2 regions of the Paenibacillus sp. FSL P4-0184 genome follow, and region 1 is predicted to be linked to the other one. Evidence: riboswitches for the same ligand, from Rfam matches in the RefSeq annotation. Region 1 holds a riboswitch; the other holds the start of a gene.
What was found. Region 1 has a riboswitch for cobalamin ahead of MKY52_RS05330 (S-layer homology domain-containing protein). Riboswitches for the same ligand answer to the same signal wherever they lie in the genome.
Positions count from the first base shown of each region.

Region 2: linked by a shared signal. The riboswitch ahead of metE (5-methyltetrahydropteroyltriglutamate--homocysteine S-methyltransferase) and the one ahead of MKY52_RS05330 (S-layer homology domain-containing protein) in region 1 are both predicted to bind cobalamin.

Region 1 covers NZ_JBBORN010000001.1:1,251,347-1,254,501, forward strand. The annotation lists gene MKY52_RS05330 (S-layer homology domain-containing protein) at 1-1,415, opposite strand, end outside; cobalamin riboswitch at 1,582-1,782, opposite strand; gene MKY52_RS05335 (hypothetical protein) at 1,874-2,452, opposite strand; gene MKY52_RS05340 (cellulase family glycosylhydrolase) at 2,672-3,155, shown strand, end outside.
Region 2 covers NZ_JBBORN010000001.1:3,963,706-3,966,860, forward strand. The annotation lists gene MKY52_RS17300 (DedA family protein) at 1-124, shown strand, start outside; gene MKY52_RS17305 (undecaprenyl-diphosphate phosphatase) at 174-1,034, shown strand; cobalamin riboswitch at 1,489-1,694, shown strand; gene metE (5-methyltetrahydropteroyltriglutamate--homocysteine S-methyltransferase) at 1,828-3,155, shown strand, end outside.

The DNA.
Region 1 (3,155 bases):
AATAATACCGGGATGTCGTAGTTATGACTATCTAAAGCAATCAGAGCAAATATAGGACCATTATTCCCTTGCTTCTGAACATATTTATAATCAGCGAGTGCATTGATTAGATCATAACCCGCAACATTCGTGATATCTTTTCCGATAGAGGTAAGTCCTAGGATCGCTCTGGAATGCTCTGTGCTTTTAGTAGCATCGAGTTTTCCATCCTTCATTAATTCTTTTACTCTCTTAGCTACATTGTTGTAATAGAGATCATAATAACCACTTGGCACTTCGTAGTTGGCCTGTGCTAGTGAAAGAATTGACCATTCTCCGCTACCTGTTCCAAATGACGGGTTCTTTACGGTGTTTAGAATATAAGCAAGGCTCTTATCTAACTGTTCTTTGACTCCAGTTGTAGCATTTATTTTGTAGGTAACTTGATAAGTTTGTGTTGTTCTATTTTCTGCTCCGTCTACTGCTGTTACAGTGATTACATTACCACCTGGGTTAAGAGAAACCTTATACTCACCATCTGTAGCAGATAGAGTGACTCCATTTAGTTTTACTACTGGAATGATACCGTTATATACATTATCTGTGACAGCTACTCTGAAACTTAAATCTTTATCGGATACTTCCTGTTTATCCTGAATACCACTTACAGTAATAACAGGTGGCTCTATATCCAAAGAATTGGTAAGCCCGACAAGTGCATGATCTACACTTACTTGAGAGCTTTCCATATTTTCGAGCACAGAATAGGCTTGGTAAACTGCCTTTTGTACTACTGCTCTGTCCAAAATACTTTCTTTATTCGGGTCACTGTTAATTTCTGCGATTTCCGCAGTTAAAGCATCCTTATTGGCAAATGGAAATGGAGGTTCTCCCCAACCACCAAGATCAGAACTATAGCCATAAGTGGTGAACTGTGTTCGGATGATGTCACCGTCTTGAGGTTGATAATCAGACATCCCGTACGGAGGAAATTCATTATTTACGGCATACATCCAACCCGACATGTGAGTGTAGTCAAACTGACTTAGCCACTCTTGGTCTGCTTTAGTTCCGACTGTATTCCCATCGGCTGAAATCATATCTAAAATATATTGCGGTATATTGACTTCACTTCTGCCACTATCTTTAACTTCAGATAAATAAAAACTACTAGCTATACTTCCAAAGTTTCTATAATTACCTTCTCCTAGCGCACGTGTTATTAGTGATGCGCCATTGTCCCCTTCGTAGAATGGAACTTTAATAGGCTCCTTAATATAACCTTGACCCAATGTAAACTTCTCTACGGATACAGTTACATACCCTTTAAGTGTAGAGCTTGCTTCATTCGCATGAGCCGGGATTACACTTGTAGAGAACGTCGTGATAAATACTGCTACAATAAGTAACCAAGCTAAAAACTTATGATTTTTCATGTTTCCATAACCCTTCCCTTCTCTTCCTATGTTAAAAAACAGAATAAACTTTCATAGCACTACAAAAAAAACCACTCAACATAACGTCGAGAGGTTTAAGATAGTGAACCGCAATAATAGCAGGCATATACTATATCAAACACCCCTCTATCGCTCGTAGAGTTTAACGGTGTATCAGAAACAGGCAGATATTCTGGCTCAAGTATCATCACCCTTGCTACCTTCCCAGTTTCCCAGTGGTACCTTGCAAGGACTCCTCTTTCACAGCGGCGGGACCGCGCGGGATTCACACCCGCTTTCCATTTAACCAATCTATGATTGTAATTCCGAAACATTCATAATTGGCACCTATTGCTAATATTAATTTTTCCATGCTTCATCATATCTAATATAGTTGCTTTTGTCATGCAATATTTGTTTTTTGTATAACGAGTAGTTAGCGATAATCCTATTGAATATCAAATCATTTTAACCACAATATACTCTTTTTCTCTCAGCTCAAAACCATCCTCCAGTGACAAAGAGGCCAAATCAAAGATTCGATCATACTTTTTATTACGTGGGAGTCCTTCTTCCTCAGCCCAGCATGTATAAAGCTCGAACTCGGCACCAGATACCCCATAATCTGTCATAAGCCTAAATAACTCCCGACAACACTTGAGTGAGGCGTTATACGATCCCGGTAGAGTATCTTTTAGCTTAGGGGATACAGAGAAGCCGCCCCAATTCGGTGAAATCCGATACACATATGGACTCCGAAAATGCTTGCGAATCTCATCGTTCCAATACCCAAGCTCCTCTATAAAAATACCCGCTGCATCTTCTTCCGAGTCATATACAAGACAGTCCTCATCTCTTAAATGAGACAGATCTGCGATGTCATCCAAAGGAATTATACCTTGCAGGCGCAGAGCCTCTCTTTGTTTCTTATACTCCGGGGAATTTTTCACTTCATTATATGTCTTTGCTGACAGTACACTGCCTCTTTCTCCTAACGGAAGCTCTGTAGCCGAGCCTATGTAATGAAATCTGCTCACTGGATTGCCCTCCATAACTTTGGAATCACTGCAAATCACTAATTCATATATGAATTTACCACAAATTAGTAAGGTACTCACAGCAAATGTTCTATGTTAGGGTATTTGGTAAGCGTTTACAACGAATTCATGGAGGTGTACGTGTTCATCTAAGCACCAAAGTACTAAGGAAGGTCAGGTTTAAGCATCCTCAAAAATGATCTTACAAAGGAGAATTCAATGACTACTCGAATCCAGAAATCATTCTTATCATTGACCCTTGTCACCGCTCTTCTGCTCTCTTTGTTCTCATCCATTGCCGCCGCTGCCACCAAGGACGAGCAACAAGCTAAGGCAGCACCAAAGAGTAAGATCCAATCTTATGTAGACGATATGCAGCCCGGATGGAACCTTGGCAATACTCTAGATGCTACAGGTGAGGATGAAACCTCCTGGGGCAATCCGCGTGTGACCCAAGAACTGATTAAGAAAATCGCCGCACAAGGCTACAAAAGTATCCGGATTCCTATCACTTGGGATTCACACATAGGTGAAGCACCGAACTACACCATTGATCAAGCTTACCTCAACCGTGTCGAAGAAGTTGTAGGCTGGGCGCTAGACGCCAAGTTATATGTAATGATCAATGTCCATCACGACTCCTGGTTATGGGTAAGTCATATGGAAGAGAAGCATGATGAGACGCTGGCGCGTTATAATGCAA
Region 2 (3,155 bases), 2.7 Mb from region 1:
AGACATCGCCATGTATATGGATATGTACTCCAACGTAGTGTACGTGCTTCTTGCAGGTGGAGTAGTGATCCTTGGGTATTTGTTCTTCCGCAAGCGCAGCCGGAAAATGAACACCGAAGGTTGAGCCGAGAAGGACTTATAGATAAAAGTTATGATTAAAAGGAGGAGAACAAATGGAGCTATTAACGATTATTAAAGCTATTATTTTGGGAATTGTTGAAGGATTGACTGAATTTGCTCCGGTATCCTCCACAGGTCATATGATTATTGTTGATGATATGTGGTTAAAATCGACAGAGTTATTTGGGCAATATACGGCCAATACGTTCAAAGTGGTTATACAGCTGGGGTCAATATTAGCAGTTGTAGTTATTTTTAGAAATCGGTTCATTGAATTGCTGGGCTTAAAGCGTTTCAGCCGCAAGCAGTTGGATCCTGTAACCGAGCAACAACCACAGCTTGAAAAAGGGGGCCACCTGAAGCTTACACAGGTGCTTGTAGGTTTAGTGCCAGCAGGCGTGCTGGGGGTTCTGTTTAATGATTATATTGACGAGCATTTATTCTCTACATCCACCGTGTTAATCGGTCTAGTAGTCGGTGCTGTATTAATGATTATTGCGGATCTATTCGGACCAAAGAAGATTCAAACGGAGAGTGTCGATCAGATTACATATAAGCAGGCGCTAGGTGTTGGTCTGGTCCAGTGCTTCTCCTTGTGGCCGGGATTTTCTCGTTCCGGGTCGACGATTTCTGGTGGTGTTCTTCTGGGTATGAGTCATCGCGCTGCTGCTGATTTCACATTTATTATGGCTGTTCCAATCATGGCAGGCGCCAGTTTACTCTCACTGATGAAGAACTGGCAATATTTCACCATCGATGCCCTGCCGTTCTTCATTGCAGGTTTTATCAGTGCCTTTGTATTTGCACTATTATCGATGCGTTTCTTCTTGAAATTGATCAACCGGATTAAGCTTTTACCATTTGCTATATATCGCATAGTACTTGCTGCAGTAGTATATTTCGTGTTTTTCTAAATCCGTTATAAGGAATCGATATAACAAAAGCCCCCGTAATCTATTGCAGATGACGGGGGCTTTCACGTATGATGACATCAGATTTAAGACACTCACTTTATCCTTATAATTCTCGCATAAACGCTTACCGTCCTTAAAAGGACGCTGAAGGCGTTTTAGCAATTAAATTATAAGAAAGTAAAAGTTTCACGAAATACTTTCTTATAATTCTCGCATAAACGCTTACCGTCCTTAAAAGGACGCTGAAGGCGTTTTAGCAATTAAATTATAAGAAAGTAAAAGTTTCACGAAATACTTTCTTATAATTCTCGCATAAACGCTTACCGTCCTTAAAAGGACGCTGAAGGCGTTTTAGCAATTAAATTATAAGAAAGTAAAAGTTTCACGAAATACTTTCTTATAATTCTCGCATAAACGCTTACCGTCCTTAAAAGGACGCCAAAGGCGTTTTAGCTTGACAATATCGGAGACAGGTGCTTGCCGGAAATTAGTAATTCGGTAGGCTTAATAGGGAAATTCGGTTTGAAGCCGATGCGGTCCCGCCACTGTAACGGAAGAGTCCATAGCAACATATGTCACTGGCAATTTACTACTGCTGGGAAGACTGCTAAGGATGTTGACACCGCTAGCCAGGAGACCTGCCTGTTTCAACAGCACTGCTACACCTACGGAGGATAGGAAGGTGTTAGACGTTAACCATAGGTATATTATGGGCGTCTTTCCCTTTGACTTTTTTAGGGAAGGGCGCTCTTTTTTATAGGAATGCAAGTGATATCGAGTCCAAAATAAGAAGATGGAGAAGGGGAGCTGCAAAGTGACGAACAAAGTAAAAGTAAGCAATCTTGGCTATCCAAGAATCGGGAAAAACCGCGAGTGGAAGAAAACGTTGGAAGCCTTCTGGGCGGGAAAAATAAATGAGGAAGAGTTCCGTTCTGAAATGACAGGAATTCAGCTTCAGCATTTGAAGACTCAGCAGGAGGCAGGAATTGATTTAATTCCGGTAAATGATTTTACGTTCTACGATCATGTGCTAGATACAGCTGTAATGTTCGGGATCGTACCTCCACGTTATGCGTATGATGGTGGCGACATTGGGCTTGATCTTTATTTTGCGATGGCTAGAGGAAATGCTGAGGCTACCGCTTGCGAGATGACTAAATGGTTCAATACGAACTATCATTACATCGTTCCAGAGATCGGTGCACAAACGCCGCGTCTGACCGAGAATAAACCACTGGCAGCTTATCGTTTTGCCAAGTCCCAAGCGGGAATTGAGGGTAAACCTGTGGTTTTAGGCCTTTATACATTCCTTAAGTTGTCAAAAGGTTTTGCATCTGCGGATATTGCGAAGATTGCTGCTCGGTTTCTTCCGGTTTACGTTCAGCTGTTGCAGGAACTGAAGCAAGAAGGAGTAAGCTGGGTACAAATTGATGAGCCAGCGATTGTTACAGGAATTAATGAATCAGAATTATCATTACTTAACTCGATTTACACAGAAATTGCTGAATCCGTGCCTGGATTAAATATTATTCTGCAGACTTACTTTGAAGCTGCTGAACCGCTGGAGGCACTGTTCAAGCTTCCGGTACAAGGTTTAGGTCTCGATTTTGTCCATGATGGCGGGACGAACCTGGCATCGATTGAACGTCTTGGCTGGCCTGAGGATAAGTGGCTGGGAGCGGGTATTATTGACGGACGCAACATCTGGCGCTCGGATCTGGATGCTAAGCTGCAGCTAATCGAGAAGCTGAGTGTACATGTACCGCTTGATCGTCTTATTCTACAGCCTTCTTGCAGTTTGCTGCATGTTCCGGTTACTGTTCAGGGTGAGGTGAAGCTGAAGGCCACCGTTAAGGCTGCTTTAGCTTTTGCTGATGAGAAGCTTAGAGAGCTTGGCCTGCTTGCTGCAGCCTTAGAGGGGACAGCAGAAGCTGCTGCCGCGTTGACAGCCAGTCGCGAAGCCCTTACAGCCTTCCGTGCACTTCCTGAACGCGGTCGTAAGGATGTGGCTGAGCAAGTTTTCGGACTTACAGATTTACCAGACCAACGTAGCCTACCTTTTGCTGAGCGCCTGAAGGTGCAGCAGGAGAAGTGGCAGTTGCCACTTCTGCCAACGACAAC